DNA from 4 places in the Terribacillus sp. 7520-G genome. Region 2 is predicted to be linked to each of the others. Evidence: riboswitches for the same ligand, from Rfam matches in the RefSeq annotation. Region 2 holds a riboswitch; each other region holds the start of a gene.
What was found. Region 2 has a riboswitch for S-adenosylmethionine ahead of CHH53_RS01430 (MetQ/NlpA family ABC transporter substrate-binding protein). Riboswitches for the same ligand answer to the same signal wherever they lie in the genome.
Positions count from the first base shown of each region.

Region 1: another riboswitch for S-adenosylmethionine. It lies ahead of CHH53_RS04440 (LLM class flavin-dependent oxidoreductase); the one in region 2 lies ahead of CHH53_RS01430 (MetQ/NlpA family ABC transporter substrate-binding protein).
Region 3: another riboswitch for S-adenosylmethionine. It lies ahead of metX (homoserine O-acetyltransferase MetX); the one in region 2 lies ahead of CHH53_RS01430 (MetQ/NlpA family ABC transporter substrate-binding protein).
Region 4: another riboswitch for S-adenosylmethionine. It lies ahead of CHH53_RS14370 (M20 family metallopeptidase); the one in region 2 lies ahead of CHH53_RS01430 (MetQ/NlpA family ABC transporter substrate-binding protein).

Region 1 covers NZ_NQFP01000010.1:54,726-60,428, reverse strand. Annotated here, with positions in the region: gene CHH53_RS04470 (YdbC family protein) at 18-236, shown strand; gene CHH53_RS04465 (uracil-DNA glycosylase) at 238-870, shown strand; gene CHH53_RS17875 (hypothetical protein) at 1,006-1,218, shown strand; gene mreBH (rod-share determining protein MreBH) at 1,313-2,320, opposite strand; gene CHH53_RS04450 (CAP domain-containing protein) at 2,822-3,667, shown strand; gene CHH53_RS04445 (DnaJ family domain-containing protein) at 3,739-4,110, shown strand; SAM riboswitch class I at 4,123-4,223, shown strand; gene CHH53_RS04440 (LLM class flavin-dependent oxidoreductase) at 4,303-5,667, shown strand; gene CHH53_RS04435 (S66 family peptidase) at 5,686-5,703, opposite strand, start outside.
Region 2 covers NZ_NQFP01000002.1:18,208-23,910, reverse strand. Annotated here, with positions in the region: gene CHH53_RS01450 (GlsB/YeaQ/YmgE family stress response membrane protein) at 1-181, opposite strand, end outside; gene CHH53_RS01445 (glycerophosphodiester phosphodiesterase) at 449-1,261, shown strand; gene CHH53_RS17470 (hypothetical protein) at 1,350-1,490, opposite strand; gene CHH53_RS01440 (MerR family transcriptional regulator) at 1,687-2,013, shown strand; SAM riboswitch class I at 2,491-2,598, shown strand; gene CHH53_RS01430 (MetQ/NlpA family ABC transporter substrate-binding protein) at 2,693-3,502, shown strand; gene CHH53_RS01425 (methionine ABC transporter ATP-binding protein) at 3,515-4,528, shown strand; gene CHH53_RS01420 (methionine ABC transporter permease) at 4,525-5,190, shown strand; gene CHH53_RS01415 (inorganic phosphate transporter) at 5,231-5,703, opposite strand, start outside.
Region 3 covers NZ_NQFP01000026.1:11,423-17,125, reverse strand. Annotated here, with positions in the region: gene CHH53_RS17340 (hypothetical protein) at 1-68, shown strand, start outside; gene CHH53_RS10110 (GNAT family N-acetyltransferase) at 196-756, opposite strand; gene CHH53_RS10105 (hypothetical protein) at 881-1,183, shown strand; gene CHH53_RS10100 (hypothetical protein) at 1,209-1,511, shown strand; gene CHH53_RS10095 (P-II family nitrogen regulator) at 1,698-2,048, opposite strand; gene CHH53_RS10090 (ammonium transporter) at 2,073-3,290, opposite strand; SAM riboswitch class I at 3,940-4,052, shown strand; gene metX (homoserine O-acetyltransferase MetX) at 4,119-5,198, shown strand; SAM riboswitch class I at 5,197-5,305, shown strand; gene CHH53_RS10080 (PLP-dependent aspartate aminotransferase family protein) at 5,378-5,703, shown strand, end outside.
Region 4 covers NZ_NQFP01000042.1:32,909-38,611, reverse strand. Annotated here, with positions in the region: gene CHH53_RS14375 (ABC transporter substrate-binding protein) at 1-1,242, opposite strand, end outside; gene CHH53_RS14370 (M20 family metallopeptidase) at 1,255-2,451, opposite strand; SAM riboswitch class I at 2,560-2,663, opposite strand; SAM riboswitch class I at 2,863-2,966, shown strand; gene CHH53_RS14365 (methionine biosynthesis PLP-dependent protein) at 3,045-4,160, shown strand; gene CHH53_RS14360 (aminotransferase class I/II-fold pyridoxal phosphate-dependent enzyme) at 4,157-5,329, shown strand; gene CHH53_RS14355 (5-methyltetrahydropteroyltriglutamate--homocysteine S-methyltransferase) at 5,346-5,703, shown strand, end outside.

The DNA of each region.
Region 1 (5,703 bases), on a different contig from region 2:
AAAAGGTGGGAGTATGTATGGCTGAATTATCTTATGAAATAGTCAAGGAAATAGGGGTATTATCTGTATCTCCGAAGGGATGGCGGAAGGAGCTGAATCTGATTAGCTGGAATGGCCGTGAGCCGAAGTATGATATCAGGGACTGGGCCCCGGATCACGAAAAGATGGGGAAAGGAATCACTTTGTCAGCTGAAGAAGTCAGTGAATTGCGCGATCTGCTGCAGAGGCTTGATTGACATGCTGCCGGAAGAATTGGTTCGGCTAGCCAAAGAAAGGATGGCTCCCTATCCTTGTGAGGGTTTCTTGCCTGGAAGAGGGCCGAAGCACCCTGTCCTTTTCTTTGTTGGGGAAGCTCCGGGTGAGACAGAAATACATAATTTGGTCCCATTCAGCGGGCGAGCTGGCAAGGAGCTTGATTTATTTTTGGAACGGGCAGGGGTCAACAGGTCAGAAGTATTCATCTCCAGCTCAGTCAGAAGCAGACCTTATCAATATAAGACAAAGCAGATCCGCGGAAAGACGGTCACCAAGAAATATAATCGGACACCGACTAAGGCCGAGATACTTGCGCATGCGCCCGTGCTCGATTATGAAATTGCTCATGCAGAGCCGGATATCCTTGTGACATTAGGGAAAATAGGCTGGGAAAGGGTAACCGGTTCGAAAGAGAAAATAACGGAAGCTGCCGGAAAGCTAGTAGAACAACCCATTCAGCAATTAAAAAGCTTGGGGGAGGATTCCTTCATTTTTTCGGAGAAAATATATCGTATATTCCCGACATATCATCCTGCATCTGTGTTTTATAATCCAGGATTGCGGCCGGTGATCGAGGAGCATGCATATAAGATTCGCGAGCTTTTGCATAGATAAGGAGAGGGAGCATGGAGAACATCCGTGGCAAAGTCTTGGATTTGAGCTGAATAGTCAAGACCCTGACAAAGCAGCAAGTTTCTACGCCAATGTTTTCGCTGGAAGATCGGGACGCCGAATTGGGGCTATCATGAGGTGAAGACGGATGGAGGAATCGATGGCGGCATCCGTAAGGGACCGCATGATTTTCCGCATGGAACCAGAATTCAGATTGAATTGGAGGATTTGGATAAAGCTATCCAAGCGGCCAAAGCAGAAGGGCAATTGTCGTTCTGGTTCTTTCTATCTTGCTTATTTGGACGACCCGGCCGGAATCGGCATTGGATTGGTACAGTCTGGCTCCAATGATCAGAAACAGCAGCTTAAGCGATAAAATTCTCCATTTTCAAGCTGTCCTTCCATAAAAAAAAACAGGCGTATCAGCTGACTGATACGCCTGTTTTTATTTTGCTGCTTTTTGCAGTTTTGTAATCATTTGCAAGGCACGGCCTGTACCGATTGCAACGGATTCCAATGGGTTCGGAGCCAGGTGCACGGGTACGGAAATTTCAGAAGCAAGCCACTGCTGCATGCCTTTGAGCAATGCTCCTCCTCCAGTCAAGATGACACCATGGTCAACGATATCCCCGCTTAGTTCCGGCGGGCAATCTTCCAATGTCATGCGGATTGTCTCCAGGATCTGTTCCAATGATTCCTTCAGTGCCACCTGTACTTCCTTAGAGGAAATCCCGACAGTTTTAGGCAGTCCAGTTACCATATCGCGGCCGCGGACATCCATCATCAGCTCGTCGTGCTCGATCAAAGCATGACCGATCTCCATCTTGATTTGTTCTGCAGTTCTTTCCCCGATCAAGATGTTGTAGTGCTTGCGGATATATTGGACAATTTCTTCATCCATGGAATCCCCGCCGATACGCACGGAACGGCAGGATACCACGCCGCCGAAAGAGATGATGCCAACTTCGCTTGTACCGCCGCCGATATCGACGATCACATTGGCCACTGGCTCATCAACAGGAAGGTCCGCTCCAATAGCTGCGGCAATCGGTTCTTCAATCAAATGAACATTTTTGGCACCATAGGATTTGACTGCGTTATGTATGGCGCGTCTTTCAACGGAAGTACTGCCGGACGGTGTGCAGACAACAATGGTAGGCTTGCGAAGGGAAGCGCCCATCACCTTGCTTACTTTTTTCAGAATTTCTTTCAATAATTGAGCTGTTACGTCATAGTCAGCGATTACGCCATCTTTCAATGGACGGATCGGTACGATATTCTGGGGAGTCTTACCGACCATTTCCTTTGCCTCGGCTCCAACCGCCACAACATTTTTTGTTTCCAAATCGATCGCTACGACGGAAGGTTCATTCAATACGATTCCTTTTTGTTTTGTATACACAAGTATATTTGCAGTGCCAAGGTCTATTCCGATTTCAGGATTAGCAAACATTATATTTCCTCCAATGATGACATATTTCTACTATATTCATTCTCCCCCGATATTTACTTTATGGGGGTGGATGCGTCAAAGAGCCGAAAAGCTCCTAATTTCGACATAGTTCATTCTATCACCTGGTATAGAGGTGTTAAAGAGATACCTTTATCCTAATTTGGCAGATTAAACTAATAAGTTTAGGAAGATAGTATTATATGAAGAGACAAACGCAAAGTCAATTTACAGATAGATTACAAATAATGAGGGATTGTTACAAAAACTAGGAAGGAAAAAAGGTGTCAATCCTGATTTTCATCCAATATATAGCAGGGTGGCTGTTTATTGCTAGTTTCAAAGCAAGATGAGCGGGTGCGATTTCGCATAGGAACCGACTTTTAGCATGAGACTTCGGGAAGGAGAGCCAATTGGAAAATCCAGGCTGCAATATTACATAAAAACGCATGCTATGATGTTGCTGCATCAAGAAAACACATACATCCCGAAAGGAGCAACATCATGTTCAAGAAAGTATTAGTAACAACACTATCCACAGCTATCCTGGCAGGAGGCGCTTTGGCAGGCACAGCAAACGCTGCACCGGCACAGCCAACTAAAGAAGAAGTTCAAGTGCACGTAGCACATGTAGTGAAAAGCGGATCTTTCTCTTCTATCGAAGATTTGAATAAATGGGTGAATGATTATCTATCAGCTTATAACATTCACATCGATGTTGATAGCTTGCTAGCGAAATACAATGTTCAACAGCCAGCACAACAAGAAACAGCACAGACTCCTGTACAAGCTCAACCTAAGCAGGAGGAAGCAAAAGCACCTGCTTCTAATAAAGAAGAGCAAAAAGCTGCTCCGCAAAAAGAAGAAAAAGCTGAAGAGCAAGCAACTGAACAAAAAGCACAAGCTCCAGCACAAAAACAAGAAACTGCTTCTGACAGCAAGCAGACAGAAGACAAGCAAGCTGCAGAAGGGCTGAGCGCATTTGAACAGCAAGTAGTGGACTTGACTAACCAAGAGCGTGAAAAAGCTGGTCTCAAGCCATTGAAAGCAGATGCTGAGCTAAGCAAAGTAGCACGCGCTAAATCCCAGGACATGGCTGACAATGGTTACTTCGACCACAACAGCCCGACTTACGGTTCTCCATTCGACATGATGAAATCTTTCGGTATCTCCTATCAGACTGCAGGTGAAAACATCGCCCAAGGTCAAAAGACTCCGGAAGAAGTTGTGGAAGCTTGGATGAACAGCCAAGGTCACCGTGAAAACATCCTTAACCCTGATTATACAAACATCGGTGTAGGGTACGTGGAAAACGGTAACTATTGGACACAGCAATTCATTGGTAAATAATTCAGATTATTGTATAATGAAAAGCAACCGATGCGGAATCGGTTGCTTTTTTGATTTTTGGGAGGGATTGTATGGATCTGATTTCGCTGCTTGCCGAAGAACGGATCAAGAAGGCGGAAGAAAGTGGAGAATTCCGCAACCTTCCCGGTGCAGGGAAACCTCTGGAACTGGAGGATTTATCCGGCGTACCAGAGGATATGCGGATGAGCTATAAGATCCTGAAGAATGCCGGCTATGTCCCGCCCGAAATGGAGCTGCAAAAAGAGATTGTGGCCTTACGTGATTTACTGCGTGTTTGTACGGATGATTCAGAGCGGGCGGCTTATCGGAAACGGATCAGCGAAAAGGAGATTCAATACGAAGCATTGCTGCAAAAGCTCAAGAAGCATTCGCCAAGCACCTTGGGTCAATACCGGGAACAAATCGAGCGCAATTTAACATAATCAAATAGTATTTTCTTATCAAGAGAGGTGGAGGGACTGGCCCTTGGAAGCCTCGGCAACAGGCAATGATGCACTGTGCCAATTCCAGCAGACGATGGTCTGACAGATAAGAGGAGCTTTTCGCCTTGGATAAGGAGCCTCTTCTGTAAAACGGAAGAGGCTTTTTTACATATTTTAAAGGAGTGAGAGATAATGACGAAACAAATCATCCTGCAAGCTTTCGATATGACTGCAGCTATGCACAATTCCCACGGCTTATGGAAGCATCCCGAGAGCAGAAGGCATCGCGAGTATAAGTCGCTTGACTACTGGATCGGGCATGCGCGCCTGCTGGAAAAAGGCAAGTTCGATGCGGTGTTCTTCGCTGATGTACTCGGCGTTTATGATGTCTATGGCGGGGATGAAAAGGCTGCTTTGCGCGACGGAGTCCAAGTGCCGCTGAATGACCCTGCCTTTGCCATCCCGGCAATGGCAGCTGTGTCGGAGAACCTTTCCTTCGCTGTCACGGTCAGTACATCCTACGAGCAGCCATTCCATAATGCGCGTAAATTCTCGACTCTCGACCACTTGACCAAGGGGCGTGTCGCTTGGAATATCGTTACATCCTACTTACCGAATGCGGCCCGGAATTTCGGGCTGGAAAAAATGGTCAAGCATGATGAACGTTACCGGATAGCAGAGGAATTCCTGGAGGTTTCTTATAAGCTGCTTGAAGACAGCTGGGAAGAGGATGCGGTTGTTTCAGATCCGGAAAGAGGCGTTCTGGTGGACCCGGATAAGGTACATCGCATCAAGCACAAGGGGAAATACTTCTCCGTTGAAGGGCCTCATGTCAGTGAGCCATCCCCGCAGCGTACGCCAGTGCTTTACCAAGCGGGAACCTCTGAAAAAGGGCGCGATTTCGCAGCCAGGCATGCTGAATGTGTGTTTGTCGGCGGACCGACACCGGAAAAAATCAACTACTATATCGAGGATATCAAAACGCGTGCAGAAGCATACGGCAGAAGCCGTGATGAAATCAAAGCATTCACTTTCCTGAATGTAGTCGTTGCTGAAACGGAAGAGGAAGCATATGCGAAATATGAAGAAATCAAGAAATATTGGAGTGCAGATGCAGCAAAGGCCCAGTATGGTGGATCGACTGGTTATGACTTGGCATCCTATGAAGATGAGGATGAACTGTTCACGTACAAGCATACGGAACAAGGGCAATCACGAGCTGCATATTTGACCAAGGACGCTGCCAGGCCATTCACGGTCAAAGAGATACAAGAGAAATTCAGCAAACCAGCTGAAATGGAGATCATCATCGGCAGCCCTGAACAGGTGGCCGACAGGATCGAGGACTTTTTTGTGAGGAGCGGAGTGGATGGCTTTAACCTGACCCATTATATTACGCCGAGGGACTTGGAGGACTTCGTCGAATTGGTTGTGCCAATCCTGCAAGAGCGGGGATTGTATAAAAAGGACTATGCAGGAGGTACATTCCGGGAGAAATTATTCGGACATCCGCATCTCCCCGGGACGCATCCGGCAAAACAAGGAAAGAGGAGCTGAACCATCAGCTCCTCTTTCCTATTCCAGATAAGTCAA
Region 2 (5,703 bases):
GGATGATGGCCATACCCGCCAAGTCAGGGCCGAAATCGCCGAAAATCAGTCCGCCCAACCAGGCTCCGATGATACCGGCGATGATATTTCCGATGATGCCTCCCGGAACATCACGTCCAAGGATCAATCCGGCAAGCCAGCCGATGATACCGCCGACGATGAGATATAAGATGAAACTCATGATAACTACCTCCAGAATTATTGTTGTATTGTGCTGTACTACTAGCATTCCCTAAGTATGCAATCTGCAAACGTGGCTTGTGGCGCCTTTGTATGTTTACATGTTCTTAAGATAAGCTGCATCATTCTAAACAGCAGCTCAACATCCCCTTAATAAAAAGCCTTTATATTGAAAGTACAAGAAAATAAGGAAAGATCACTGTCCAAAGTTCGAAGATTACGATCTTACGAAGATTACAATCCAGATAACCCCAGGGAGATGATCCGAATGACAAATCAGTTTAGTCCATCGTACGAGTCCGTAACCACTAAATCCCTCGATAGTCAGTCCGTTCACCGAAGTATCATGCCTGTTATCGCACATCGCGGTGCTTCTGGATTCGCGCCCGAGAATACAATTGCTGCTTTCGATTTGGCTCTGGAGATGAACGCTGACTTTATTGAGCTGGATGTACAAATGACAAAGGATGGCCAGCTTGTCGTCATTCATGATACATCCATCAATCGTACAGCAGCCAATGCACCGTCAGAGACTGTATTTGTTAAGGACCTTACCTTTGCTTCCTTGCAGAATTATGATGTGGGCGCAGGATATGATTCTGTATATGAAGGGCAGCGTATCCCGCTGCTGGAGGATGTGATCAGACGGTATAAGGGGAAGACAAAGTTCCTCATTGAACTGAAGTCCCCTGAACTCTATGACGGAATAGAGGAAGCTTGCGCAGAATTGCTGGAGCGATATGAATTGGCCAATGTCTTGCATGAAGAGGTAATCCTGCAGTCATTCAATTTTGGATCGGTTGCTTATCTTTCCCAGCTGCTGCCATATGTGCCGCTTGGCGTGCTGACGTCAAGAAGTGCCGATCTTACCAATCGCAAACTTGATAAGCTTGCTGCTTATACAGATTATGTGAATACACATTTCACCAATGTGACGCTGGACGATACATTGGTTAGTAGGATCCATTCACGCGGAATGCGTATCATGCCATGGACGGTCCGGGCACCGGGGGAAGTCCAGCCGCTGATCCGAGCAGGTGTCGATGGTATCATCACAGATTATCCGAATTATGTGAAATGAGAAAAGGAGACCTATTTTGAACTGCCTCCCCAAAAGTTTTGGTAACTTCTGGGGGGCACACCATTTTACGGGTCTCCTTTTGCATGTATCATCTATTCTGAACGAGTCGAAGCAATTCGAATGCTTTATCCCCAGCGAGTGCTGCGAGATCTTCCCAGCACTCATCGCGCTTCAGGTCGAGTTCCACAATCTGTTTGGCTAAATCAAGGGCTTCCTGATCATATGCCACGTGCAAGACGCTCCTTTCCGGTATCTCTTTTTGCTGTTACGTTCAGTATACGTATATCCAAATTGCCATGCATCAAACATGTAAGCGATGCTGACGAACTTTTTTGTTGTTTGTTAGGTTTCCTTACATAATACTAGGATGAATGGAAAGTTGCGGTATAATGTTAAGTAACAGCACATGGTGATGAGGTGAACAGATGAGTAATGAGCCTTCTTATAAGAACAGGAAAGTGATCACAATCGGCATTGTGAGCGAGCTGACTGGTCTGACTGAACGCAAGATTCGTTATTACGAGGAACGCAAGCTCATTTTTCCGGAACGTTCAGCGAAGGGAAATCGCAAGTACTCTTTTTCGGATGTAGAGCAATTGATCGAAATCGCCAACAAAAGGGAAGAGGGTGTGCAAACCTTCGAAATTCGTCAGCAGATGCTGAGAGACAAGAGGAAGGAAGCGGAACGGGAAAGCCGCCAGCAAATGCTGCGTGGTCAAATCAATGCCCGCTTTGGCATACAAAGAGAATAGCTGTGTGTACGTATGTGTTGGGAGGCCTTGTACACAGGAGAGCCGGATGTCTGACATCCGGCTCTTGTTCATCTTTTCCGGCTATGGATGAATTTTTTATGCGCTCCTTGACGCTGATGCATATTTAGGATGAACCGACCATTCGCGCAGGAATTCAGGGGTGATTCTTTTGCCTTTTCGCTCTTCCGCAAATATATCAAATTTATGATAATAGTAGTCATATCGGAGAGCGGATTTCAGGATGGACATGAAAAAGAAGCGGGATCCTGTCGCTCTTTGGGAATTGATCAATCGCTCGTTTGATGCCGTACATGAATCGTTGCGGAACCATACAGCCAAACAAATCCCATTATCTTTTCGGATGACGGGACTACCAGGGAAACGGGATAATTTTTCTATTATTTTTGAAATTATATTGACAACGTTTGGATTGGGAGGTAAAGTAACAAACAGATCAACAACAAAAGTATAATGAAATTCTTATCAAGAGTGGCGGAGGAACAGGTCCTATGAAGCCCGGCAACCAGATCAGTGATCAGGTGCTAATTCCTGCAGACGGCGAAAAGCCGTACTGAGAGATAAGAGAATTAGTGCATATGTATACCATGCGCCTCTCTTAATCCGGAGAGGCGCTTTTTTATTGTAGTTGATAACAGCGAAGGAAAAAGGGGAGAGCAACATGAAAAAAATCTTAAGTTTTGGACTTATCGGATTATTGGCGTTATTTTTAGCAGCGTGCGGCAATGATAAATCTGCTGCGCTGGCAAATGATAAAATTTTGGTGGGTGTCAGCGGGGGACCGCATGAGCAAGTCATGGAAAAAGTAAAAGAATTGGCAGCGGATGAAGGAATCGATGTCGAAATCAAGACATTCAATGATTACAATACACCAAACAGTGCGCTGGATGATGGCAGTCTGGATGCGAACAGCTATCAGACACTTCCTTTCCTGGAAGATCAAGTGAAGAATCAAGGATATGAATTAGAGGAAGTATTCAAGACCTTGACTTTCCCGATGGGGATTTATACAGATAAGATTTCGGATATTTCCGAGTTGAAAGAGGGAGACAAAATCGCTGTACCGAATGACCCTGCCAACGAATATCGTGCGTTGAAACTCTTTGAGTCGGCAGGCGTATTGAAAGTGGATCCGGAGGCGGAAAACTCCGCAACGGCTAAAGATGTCGTAGAAAATCCGCTGAATCTGGAAATCGTCGAATTGGATGCTTCCCAGCTTCCGGCTCAGCTTCCGGAAGTGGCGGCAGCGGCAATAAATACAAACTTTGCAATGGGAGCTGATTTGAATATCAATGATGATGCTATCTTTGCAGAGGAATCGGAAAACAATCCATGGTCCAACTACTTTGTTGTAAGATCAGCGAACAAGGACGATGAAATTGTGAAGAAGATTCAAGAAATCTACCAGTCCGATGAAGTAAAACAGTTTGTGGAAGATGAATTCCAGGGATCTGTCGTTCCAAGCTGGTAAGGGGGAAGCAATATGATTGAATTGAAGAATGTATCGAAAACCTTTACCACCGGCAAGAAAAAAGTGGAGGCGTTGAAAGACGTCTCCTTGAAAATCAATAAAGGTGAAATCTATGGCATAATCGGATTCAGCGGAGCAGGGAAAAGCACCCTGATCCGCTGTGCCAATTTATTGGAACGTCCGACTCAAGGGGAAGTATTCGTCGACGGCGTGGAACTCACGACGCTTAAGAAGGCTCAGCTTCGTAAGGCAAGAGGGAAAATCGGTATGATATTCCAGCATTTCAATCTGCTGACGACGGCTACGGTATACGAGAACGTTGCCAGACCTTTGAAGCTGAGTAAAGTGCCGAAGGATGAAATCAAAGGGCGCGTTGATAAATATTTGAAGATAGTGGGCCTTGAGGAAAAGAAGAATGTCTATCCAGCTCAATTATCCGGCGGTCAGAAGCAGCGGGTGGCCATTGCAAGAGCACTTGCGCAAGAGCCGGAAGTGCTGCTGAGTGACGAAGCGACGAGTGCTTTGGATCCGAATACAACGTCTTCCATCCTTGAATTATTGCTCCGCGTGAATAAGGAGCTTGGCATCACCATCTTCTTGATCACACATGAGCTGGATGTCATCCAGCGCATATGTGACCGTGTCGGTGTCATGCATCAAGGAGAGCTGGTGGAAGAAGGATCCGTCATCGATGTCTTCACCAAGCCGAAGCATCCGCAGACCCGGAAATTTGTCTTTGATGAAGCGAACTTCGAAATTCCTGATAGTGTGAAGGAAGGGCTGTCTGCAACAGGGCGTCTCGTTTCACTGACGTTCATCGGGGAAGCTTCGAATGAGCCGTTCCTTGCGGCCATCACAAAGAAATTCGATGTCGTTCCGAGTATACTGGCAGGAGGAATCGATCAGCTGAAAGCGAGCTCCGTCGGCAAATTGCTTATTCACTTGCAGGGAGATAAAACGGAAGTGGAGAAGGCGATTGCGTATTTGGAAGCACAGCATGTAACGGTTGAGGAGGTGGCGTCATGATCGCCGAGTTCTGGACGGAATGGGGTACGGACATCACGGAGGCGTTTTGGCAGACATTGCTGATGACAGGTATTTCATTGGCTATTTCCATCGTGATCGGACTTCCATTGGGTATTTTGCTGGTCATGACAAGAAAAGGCGGACAAGCTGAGAACCGCGTATTTTATTCGATTGTGAACACGGTCATCAACATTATCCGATCCATCCCTTTCATCATCCTTTTGTTCCTGCTCCTGCCTTTGACGAGAGCGGTGGTTGGGACAACGATCGGAGTCCAGGGCGTAATCCTGCCGCTCGTTGTTTATACAGCACCTTATATTGCGCGCTTGATGGAATCGGCATTACTGGAGGTCAATAAAGGTGTCATCGAGGCGTATGAATCCATGGGCATTTCCACAAGCAAGATAATTTGGAGTGTCATCATAAGGGAAGCACGTTCCACGATGATTTTGGGATTGACCATTGCAACAATCGGTTTAATCGGGGCTACGGCAATGGCTGGCCTGGTAGGTGCCGGCGGCCTTGGGGATTTGGCCTATCAATATGGCCACCTGCGTTTTGAGCCTGAAGTCATGTATGTAGTCATCATCATCCTGATCATACTTGTACAAGCAATGCAGACGCTGGGAAATGTCTTGGCAAGACGGTTGCGAAAAGATTAAAAAAACACGCTTGGTTATCTCCAAGCGTGTTTTTGCTGTATCAGAAGAAGATGTTCAAGATGAAATACATCAGTCCGCCCAGGCAAGCTGTGATCGGCAGCGTGATGAACCATGTGATGACCATCCGTTTCGCTGTTCCCCAGTTTACACCTTTGCGGCGATGTGCTGCACCAACCCCCATGATGGAGGAGGAGATGACATGCGTCGTACTTACCGGCAGATGAATATAAGTGGCGCCGAAAATGATGAACGCACCAGTCAAATCGGCAGCAACACCATTCACTGGACGGATTTTCATGATTTTTCCGCCAACTGTTTTGATGATTTTCCAACCACCTACGGAAGTACCAAGCCCCATTGCAGTCGCACAGGCTGCTTGTACCCATAATGGGATATCTGTCGAAGAATGCAGGTCGGCTGTGATCAATGCCATCGTGATGATCCCCATTGCTTTTTGGGCATCGTTTGTCCCATGGGTGAATGATTGCAATGCTGCAGTCAGGATTTGCACAC
Region 3 (5,703 bases), on a different contig from region 2:
GTGCAGATGGCGGTTATGTGGAAGTTCGTTATGATGATGCAGGTGGTGGAGAACAGCAAGCTGTATAGGAAGAATTGGATGGCGGCAGTTAGGAGCGTCATGACAGGATGCAGGAAGAAAAGGAAAATCTGACAAAAGGGAATATGAAGAAGAGAATGGAGGATGAATGCGGCGGGCTTCAGCAGAAGCCCGTCATTATTTTTGCATATAGATAAAAACAAGATGGTCTGTCCACTGACCGTTTTCAAAAATGAACCCCTTACGAATACATTCAAAACGCATGCCGACGCTTTTGGCTAATGCTATTGACTGCGGGTTATCCAAATTGATATGTGCTTCGACACGCTGATAGCGAAGCTCCGTCATGGCAGCTTCAAGCGCCAATCGCACTGCAGCCTTGCCGTAACCATTTCCCCAATATTGATTATGGATAGTGTAGCCGATCCTTCCCCATTGAAAATCATCCCGCGCCAATGTTGAAAAATCAATCATGCCAAGATGAGCACCGTCGGCTTGTCTGAACACGGCAAAGACATATGCCTTGTCATCAGCAGCGAGCTGCTGATGCTTGTCCACTAAAGCAGAAAACCATGTAGCTGTACATCCTGTCATATCGGGCAGCCCAGGATCATGGGGATGCTGGGAAAATTTACGCCGGCTGAAGCCGCTGAACCATTTGGAGTAGTCCGCCTTGGAGAGCGGCCGTATCAGGATCCCATCTGCATTTGCACGGAAATCAAAAGTCACTTCGTCCACCTCCCCCTTTACTATACCAGCAAATTCCATGTTTGCCCTCGGACAGTTTGACCATACACTCTTCCATGCAGCTGCATAGCTTATAACTGTAAGACGATAACAATTCAAAAAGGAGGAATCACCCATGGGAGAAAAATGGGAGAAAAAACATAAATTCGAAGGGGGAAATCAAACGATGAGCTACGACAAACATCGCCGTGATGATGATGATCAATTTGAAAGCGTAGAGGACACTGTCGAATCTGAAAGCAAATCCAAAAATAAGAACGAAAATTACAATTACAACTATGCAAAAGTTATCAAAAGCGGTAACGCATATGTAAATGTAAAAGCAAAATCCGATGCGGATGTAGAAGACGTGGCAGATATTGAAGATGACGAAGATAACGGCCATCGTGATCGCCACAGCCGCAAAAAGTGTAAATAATATCAATTAAAAAAGGAGAAGGACGATGAGCAATCTTAGAAAATACGAAAATAAGAATCCCTTCAGCAGAGAAGAAAACAAGAATCCTTTCAGCAGAAATGAAAATAGTTCCAACGTTGCATATAGCGGCAACTCGGATGTAGACGTAATTGTAGAAGTGAATACGATGCCGATCGCATATGCCATGCTATGTTCCTTGCGTGCAACGAAACAGATATCCGAGTTCGAATTCGAAGATGCTGTCAGGAAATTGAAGAAACTTGTAGATGAGGATCGCAGCTATAATCATAATGATCCAAAAACAGCTAAAATCTATCATTTAGAATAGTCGTATAGAGACAGCACCCCCGCTAGGCTGCGCCGCCAATGGCGGGAATGCTGATAGCAGCTTTCTGCTTCATCTTATGTGAACAATCGTCCTAATGTTACTTGTCTGCTCATTTTCTTCTCCATGCCAGCCTGTTCGGGCTGGCTTTTTACATAGAAGAAGCGCCCCCTTTAAGGAGCGCTTCCGTTACAAGGCTGCAGGACCTTGTTTTCCTGTATTGATATCGATCGTTTGCTGGATCGGATAGACGAATATTTTTCCGTCACCTGCTTTACCAGTATGAAGCGCACTTTTTGCTGCTTCGATGACATCATCCACTGGAACTGCGCTGACGACGATTTCGACTTTCAGGCGATCAAATACATTCTGCACTTTCTTGACGCCGCGGTATAACTCCGTATAGCCTTCTTCCAGGCCGCAGCCTTGCACGTGGGAGAACGTCATGCCGGATACCCCGATTTCAGCCATTTTCATTTTGAAAACTTCAAGATCTGCTGAGTTCCTTGTGATGATCTCAACCTTGAACATGTCACTCATATACCGTTCCTCCTTTTAGATTGATCAATCCTGGTAGGCACGTTCGCCGTGCATCGTCAGATCAAGACCTTTTGCTTCTTCTTCTTCTGTGGCACGTGCTTTGAAGATGAGGTTGACGATGGAGATCAAGATGAATGTCACAACCCCGACAAAGGCGAATGTTGCAATGATGGCAACTACCTGTCTCCATAATAGATCAATACCGCCGCCATAGAAAAGGCCATTGTGCTCGACGATTGCATTGATGGAGTCGCTTGCGAACAAGCCAGTCGCGATGCCGCCCCATGTACCGCCCACTGCATGCAATCCAAAGGCATCAAGTGCGTCATCATAACCCAGCTTCTGCTTCAGCCAGCCGACGCCCCAGAAGCAGACGATGCCGCCGATCAAGCCGATTGGAATGCTGGCAAGCGGGGAGACGAATCCAGCGGCAGGGGTGATGGCAACCAGCCCGGCGATCGCACCGGATACAGCTCCAAGCAGTGTCGGCTTTTTATTGATGATCCATTCAATGATCATCCATCCAAGTACACCAGCTGCTGCAGCAGTATTCGTATTGATAAAGGCGTACATTGCTACATCATCGAAAGCAAGTTCGCTGCCGACGTTGAATCCAAACCATCCGAACCAAAGCAATGCGCCGCCGATCAATGTGAAAATCAAGTTATGCGGTGCAGTGGAGCCGGCATTTTTACGTTTGCCGATGACGATTGCAACAACCAACCCAGCAAGACCGGAGGAGATATGGACAACGTTTCCGCCTGCGAAATCAAGCGCGCCCATTTCTGCGATCCAGCCGCCGCCCCAAACCCAGTGTGCCAGCGGGGAATAAACGATGAGGACCCAAAGAACTGTGAATAGAATGAATGCTGGAAAACGAATGCGTTCTGCATATGCGCCGGACACGATGGCTGTTGTCAGAATCGCAAATGTCATTTGGAACATCATGAATAAGTTGAATGGAATTGTATGTCCGGAGTCTGCGTTTGGATCGAAACCAACGTTATTCAGCCCGAAATAATCCAATCCCCCAATAATTCCGTTACCTGGTGAGAATGCCAGGGAAAAGCCGACAATGATCCAAATGATCGAAACGATTGCCATTGTCGTAAAGCTGTGCATCGTTGTGCTCAGCACATTCTTGCTTCTTACCAACCCGCCGTAGAAGAGTGCGAGTGCCGGTGTCATCAACCATACGAGGACGGTTGCGACGAACATGAATACCGTATTGGCCATATCCATTTTCTCTACCCCCTGAATGCCTTCTTTATTATTTGAAAATTTAAATCTTTTTTCATTATAAGTGCCCTGCAAAAAAATGTAACAAACTTGTCAGGATATCTTACGTGAATATTTCTGACCAAGTTGTGTAAGTGTTTACAGATTATTTGTCATAAAGCGTCACCAAAATAAGGTCTCCTATAGAAAGATGGGAAATGCGGGGCGATTTGTCCTCTTTGATTAACGGGAATGGAAGAGGGAGGGGAGTACATCTGCATCGGTGGTTTGACAGTAATTGTAAAGCATGATAGAATAATTAACGTCTTCAATATTTGAGTAACTTTATTGAAGATCTCTGGCATTCTGCTATAGTTTTAATCAGAAGTACTTATTCAGACTGGAGCGGCCAAGGAGCCGTAAGGATGCAATAGAGGTAGGGATTGCATCGTTTAAGTGAAAACTACCATGTGGAACAAGTACCGCGGCAGGAGAATGTATTAGGCATTCTCGCATAACAATAGAAAAAGTTACATTTTAAGCCCCGCATCGGCAATTGCCGATGCGGGGCGTCCAAATTTCCGGGAAGAATATCCTGATGGAAATTTCAGAATTTATAGTTGACTCCTATAAGAACCCCATGCTACAATCCTGTTAACAAATCAATAGCAAGCTCTTATCAAGAGAGGCGGAGGGACTGGCCCGATGATGCCCGGCAACCTGCAAGCAGAAATGCTTTTAAGGTGCTAATTCCTGAAAGTGCGCAGAGCACTTTAGAGATGAGAGAGACATGTCGGTACATATTGCCACCCTGTCCTCTCAGGGTGGCTTTTTTAGTTGGGGGGAGGAAGCATGCGGAGAATGGATTTACAACAGTCATACCAAACCGGCAAACTTCTCATCGGGGATATTGTGCTTGAATCAGGCAATATCCTGCCAAACGTCGAGGTGGCTTTTGAAAAAAGCGGACCCGCTTCGGGAGAAACGGTGCTTGTCTGTCATGCGTTGACGGGAGATCAGTTTGCAATCGGAACTGATGCAGCAACTGGATGGTGGAATGGATTGCTGCAGCCGGGCGGATACATCGATACCCGCCGATACCAAGTGATTACATTCAATGTATTGGGCGGGTGCAATGGGACAACGAGTGCATTGTCGGTAAACCCGGATTCGGGAAGCAGGTATGCGGCAGCCTTTCCGGCAATAACGATCAGGGACATGGTTTTGGTGCAGCGTCTTGCCTTGGAGAAACTGGGAATTGCTCATCTAAAGGCAGTAATCGGCGGATCATTGGGAGGGATGCAAGTACTGGAATGGGGCGTCATGTACCCTGATTTCATGGATGTGCTGATTCCGCTCGCAGCAACCCCCTTTGTGAGTGATTATGCGATTGCGTATAACCATTTGGCTAAGACAGCCATCACCTCCGATCCCGATTGGAACGATGGATACTATACACCGGACAGATTACCTGCGGCCGGTCTCGGACTTGCGCGGATGGTGGGGATGCTTACTTACCGTTCCGACCATCAATATAATGAACGTTTCCGCCGTGCTGCCTCCCGGAGGGATGATGCAGCTTACGAGGTGGAATCGTATTTGAACTATCAAGGAGAGAAGCTGGTCAATCGCTTTGATGCCAACTGCTATATGACTTTATTGGAAGCGATGAACAGTCATGATATCGGCAGGGGAAGAGGAGGATGGCAAGCAGCCGCCCGGAGAATAGACGCAATTGTGCTGACATTCGGATTTTCAAGAGATCTGCTATTTCCTCCAGAGGAGATAAGCCGCTTTGCTGCGGCAGTTCCAAGGGGAAGGCATGTGGATGTGGATACAATCTATGGGCATGATGGTTTTCTGCTGGAGTTCGAGAAGTGGGGACACCATATCAGGGAGGTACTCGAGCAGCCGATGAAAATTTCATATTGACTTATCAAGAGAGGTGGAGGGACTGGCCCGATGAAACCCGGCAACCTGTAAGCGGAAATGGCTTTTAAGGTGCTACATCCAGCAAACGGAAGTTTGGGAGATAAGGAGTTTCGTGCATAAGCAGCAGCTTCTTACCGGGAGCTGCTTTTTTCATCTATATAAACTGGAGGAATGACAAAATGACAGATCAAGTATATAAAGCAGAAACACTAGCATTGCATGGCGGGCAAGCGCCGGATCCGACGACAGGCTCAAGAGCGGTGCCGCTTTACCAGACCACTTCTTACTTGTTCCATGATACAGATCATGCAGAGCGTCTATTCGCACTGGATGAGCCGGGAAATATCTATTCCCGAATCGGCAACCCTACCGTCGATGTTCTGGAAAAACGAATTGCTTTGCTGGAAGATGGCGTCGCAGCAGTCGGTGTTGCATCCGGAATGGCAGCCATCAGCTACAGCATCCTCAATCTGGCAAGCGCCGGGGATGAAATCGTAGCAGCAAC
Region 4 (5,703 bases), on a different contig from region 2:
CCATTCATAGGACTCGAGCTCGACATTGAAACCGACCGCTTCCAGCTGCTGCTCGGCAATCTCCGCGATTTTCTTATACTCTGCATGGTCATTGGAGAAGATGATTTTCACTGGCTGCCCATCATAAGAGCTGTCCTCCAGCAGCTTTTTCGCCTCATCCGGATCATAGGCCTCGAAGTCATCGATGTTTTGATCTGAGTAAAGAGCTGTTTGATCCGGAGTGAACAAGGCACCATCCAGATTGTAGAATTCACTGTTGCTATAAGTTGCCTTGGCGATGGCTTCTTTATCAAGCGCGGCATGAAGTGCTTCGCGGACTTTGATATCATCAAATGGCGCTTCGGATTTATCCGGTGTGATGACGGAATAGCCATTGCTTGAGATGGCAGGTTCGACGTTCGGTGTCGTATCGACTACATCATACAAATCAAGCGGAATGGACTGTACATAATCATATAAATCTGTCTTCAATCCATTGAGCATGACTTGAGGGTCTTTGACGATCTTGAAATGAATCGTATCCAGATAAGCTGTCTTCTTACCTGTCAAACCGCCCCAGTCTTCCTCTTTACGAGATTGATAATCTTTGAATTTGGAAAGGACGATTTCATTTCCGCGCTTCCAGGAATCGAATTTGAAGGGACCTGTACCGATCAGCTGTTCATTTGTCAGCGGCTGTTCACCAGCGGCTTCTGCTATGTCGGCAGGAATGATGACAGCAGATGCTTTCGGAGCAGCCAGATCGGTGAGCAAAGCGGCATACGGGTCTTTCAGCGTGATGACCAATGTCAAGTCATCTGTTGCTTCGACAGCATCCACATGTGTTGCTGTGATCTTACCGACGGAAGAGACCTTGAGCCAGCGTTCGATCGATGCTTTGGCATCCTCAGCAGTCACGTCCTGGCCGTTGTGGAATTTCAGTCCATCACGCAGGGTGATCGTGTATGTTTTCTTGTCATCGCTGACGGTATAGTCGTCGGCTAGTAAAGGACGAGCCTGGTAATCCTTATCGAGGGCGAACAGGCCTTCATAGATATGCCAGCCTATTTTTCTCGCAGCGCTTTCACCGGAATACATCCAGTCCAGTGTGTCGGGATCCGCTGTCATGGCAACGTTCAAGTCGCCGCCTTCCACGGGTTCTCCGCCGCTTGCGCCGGAACTGCTGCTGGAATTGCCGGAGCATCCGAACAGTGCGATGGTAGCCGCCAAGCCTAATGATATAAGTGCAAATCTCTTCTTCAAGACATTTCCTCCTTAGCTTCCCAATAACGAGAATACGATTTTCGTGAACGCTTTTTCGGTGATGAGCAATGCGCGCTCATCGATGTCGAATTTCGGATGATGATGCGGATAGTGTGTGCCTGTATCCTCGTTGCGGGAGCCAACTTTAAAAAAGCTGCCGGGTTTTTCCTGCAGGTAATAAGCGAAATCTTCCGCTCCCATCCCGGTTTCAAGCTCTATTACCTGTTCTTCGCCGAATTGCTCGGAGAACAGCCTCTGCAAAAGAGCAGTCTCCTCAGGATGATTATAAAGCGCAGGATAGCCGTGCAGGTAATCGATGGAATAGGTTGCGCCGAATCCGCTCGTGATCCCCGAAACGATTGCTTCTATCTGCTGTCTGACCTGCTTGCGGATGTCGGCATTGAATGTCCGGACCGTGCCTTCCAATTTGGCTGTATCCGGAATGACATTGAACGCATTGCCGGACTGGAAGACACCCAGTGTCACAACCGCGGATTCCAGCGGGCTGACTCTGCGGCTGACAATCTTCTGCAAGGCGCTTACGATATCACTGCCGATGACGATTGGATCGACAGCTTCCTGAGGAGCGGCGCCATGCCCCCCTTTTCCTTGGATGGTGATCGAAAATTTATCCACTGCGGCCATTTTGAATCCTTCGCCGACACCGATTTTCCCGACAGGGGCAGCAGAGTTAAGATGTGCGCCGTAGACATAATCGACGCCGTCGAGTGCTCCATCTTCAATCATCGCCTTGGCACCGCCGGGCGGTACTTCCTCAGCAGGCTGGAACAGGAAGACGACTTTGCCTTTCAGGCTGTCCTTATGCTTGATCAATGCTTTGGCAGTCCCGAGCAGTGCAGCCGTATGACCGTCATGCCCGCAAGCATGCATCACACCAGGTATCTGGGAGCGATAGGCTGTTTCTTTCTCGTCCTCTATCGGCAGGGCATCGAAATCAGCCCTGAGGGCAATCGTCGGCCCAGTCTCTTTCCCTGACAGCGCTGCGACAATGCCGTAGCCGCCGATATTTGTCTGGATATCCTCATATCCGAAGCTGTGCAGCTTATCAGCGATGAAACGGGCTGTTTCTGTCTCTTGAAAACTCAATTCAGGATGCTGATGCAGATATCGTCTCCATTCGACGACTTCTGCGAAATCCTGTTCCAATTCCTTATGTACCTCCGCAAGGGTCTGCTTTGTGGTCTCCATCCTATAGCCTCCTGTAATAATCTTGATATCTCCAATGAAATTAATCGGATTTTGTCTTAAAAAAAGGCCCCTTCCACAAGAAGAGGGCCATTTTTCAAGCTTCCGCTCTTCTTATCTTCAGTGTCAAACACCTGGAATTAGCACAGTACTGCGGCTTGCAGCCTGTTGCTTTGGTTTCTTAGGGCCATTCCCTCCACCAATCTGGATAAGAAATATCAGTTGTAAGGAAAAGGATAGACCGAAAAGTACTGGGTGTCAATCCTATTTTTTTACTTTGACTGCCATCAAAAACGGCTTTGCCTAAAAAAATCAACAGAAATAATTGTATTTGATGGAAAATTATCAAAAATATCTTGACTGGATTTTCCTGTATGTTAACATGGCTATAATATAAAAAATGAATAGTGATTTTTCTTATCAAGAGAGACGGAGGGAATTGGCCCTATGATGTCTCAGCAACCAGTCTGTCCAGACACGGTGCTAATTCCAAAAGGTATCCGCCTTAAAGATAAGAAGCTGATTCGGTTATGACTGGACCTTCTTCCTTTTTGGGGAGAAGGTTCTTTTTTTTATATAGAAGGGTGAGAATCGATATGGGAAGTAGCTTAGAGACAACATTTGTACAGATAGGAAACCGAAGTGATGAAGTGACAGGTGCTGTCAATCCGCCGGTTTATCTTTCCACTGCTTATGCACATGGCGGAATCGGGGAATCGACTGGTTATGATTATACCCGGACGAAGAACCCGACTCGGGCTGTTCTGGAGGAAGGATTCGCAAAGCTTGAAAAAGGTGACCGGGCTTTTGCCTGCAGCTCGGGCATGGCAGCGATCCAACTCGTATTATCACTTTTCCGATCCGGAGACTCCCTGCTCGTGCCGGAGGATATTTATGGCGGCACCTATCGACTGTTCGATTTCTATTCGGAATCATACGGAGTGACGCCGATTTACGCTCCATTTCGGACAGTGGGAGAAACAGCAGCGATGATTACGGATGAGACAAAAGCGATCTTCCTGGAGACACCTACAAATCCACTGATGCAGGAAATCGATATGGATGCATATGCGCAACTGGCGAAAGCACACGGTCTGTTGCTGATTGTCGACAATACATTCCTGACGCCTTATCTCCAGCAGCCAATTACACATGGGGCAGATATCGTCATCCATAGTGCGACGAAATATATCGGCGGACATAATGATGTACTGGCTGGACTGGTCGTGAGTAAGGGCGTAGAGCTGTCAGAGCGCCTGTCTGTACTCCATAACGGCATCGGTGCCGTGTTATCCCCGCTCGATTCCTGGCTTCTCATCCGTGGCTTGAAGACGCTGCCGCTCCGAATGCGGCAGCATCAAACCAATGCCAAGCGCATCGCGGCATATTTGAAAGAGCAGCCAAAGGTGGAGGATGTCCTATACGCAGGCAAGGGCGGCATGCTTTCTTTCCGGGTCAAGGACAGTAAATGGGTCGATCCGTTCCTGCGCAGCCTGAAGACCATTACATTTGCAGAAAGCCTTGGCGGAGTGGAGAGTTTCATTACATATCCAACGACACAGACCCATGCCGATATCCCTCTTGAAGAAAGGGAAGCCAGGGGAATATGCGATCGGCTGCTCCGTTTCTCGGTCGGGATCGAAGAAGCGGATGATTTGATCGGAGATTTGCAGCAAGCATTCCAAAGAGTGGATCAGGAGGTCATCTTATGAGCGAACAGCATTTGGAAACGGCGTGTATCCAAGGCCGGCATAAGGAACAGCGGACAGGTGCGGTGAACGTGCCGATTTATCTTTCCTCCACTTACCATCAGGAAGGCTTCGATGCTTTCGGTCCGTTCGACTATAGCCGTTCCGGCAATCCGACACGGGAAGCGCTCGAGCAAAAGGCGGCAGAACTTGAGGGAGGGACATGTGCTTTCGCTTTTTCATCGGGCATGGCAGCGATATCTTCTGCATTCATGCTGCTGTCTGCGGGCGATCATGTGGTAGTGACCGAAGATGTGTATGGCGGTACGTACCGTTTTGTGACAGAGATCCTTCCTAAGTTCCAGATCAGCCATTCCTTTGTGGATCTAACCGATCTGGATGCGGTTGAAGCGGCCATCCAGCCAAACACGAAGGTCATTTATCTGGAATCACCCTCCAATCCTCGTTTGAAGGTGACGGATATCCGTGCGGTTGTACGGTTGGCCAAGCAGAATGGGTGCTTGACTTTTTTGGATAATACGTTTTTGACGCCATTGTATCAGCAGCCGCTTTCACTCGGTGTGGATGTAGCCATCCATAGTGCGACCAAGTTCCTTTCCGGGCATAGCGATATCATCGCCGGGCTCCTGATCACCAGGGACAACGATCTGGGAGAGCGGCTTGCCTTCATCCAGAATACATTCGGGGCCATCCTTGGTGCCCAGGATAGCTATTTGCTGCTCCAAGGCATCAAGACGCTGGGAGCAAGGCTGCGTCAGTCGACGGAGACAGCGGGAAGGATAGCATCCTACTTGCTGGAGCATCCGCTTGTGGAAGATGTCTTCTACCCGGGTTTGCCAACCCATAAAGGCCGCGATATACATACCGGGCAAGCCAGCGGGAACGGAGCGGTATTATCTTTCATCCTGCCGAGCAGGGAGCATGCGAAGGTATTCGTTGAACAGCTTCGCATTCCGGTTTTCGCCGTCAGTCTTGGCGCGGTGGAATCCATCCTCTCGTATCCTGCTGCGATGTCGCATGCGGCCATGCCGGAGGATGAGCGGAGAAAACGCGGCATCACAGATGGCCTCTTGCGTTTATCTGTCGGTTTGGAGCATGCAGAAGATCTTATCGGGGATCTGCACCAGGCTTTGGAGGCTGCTGGGCGATCAACAGAGATAGTGAAAAATTAAAATGGGAGAGATGAACATGACAATCAAGACAAAAACGGCACCATTCAGAGCAGATCACGTAGGGAGCTTGCTTCGTCCCGATGTACTGCACAAAGCAAGACAGCAATTCAACAATGGACAAATCACCAAACAAGAGCTGCGGGAAATCGAGACATCGGAAATCAAAAGAATTGTCGACAAACAGATTGAAGTCGGACTGGAACTGGTGACGGACGGGGAATTCCGGAGAAGATTCTGGCACACTGATTTTCTCGAACACCTTAATGGAATCACGGGGTATGTCCCGGAGACAGGTTATCTGTTCAAGGGCGAGGAAACAGAACGCTATAACATAAAAAATACAGGCAAAGTATCGTTCAATCCAGATCATCCAT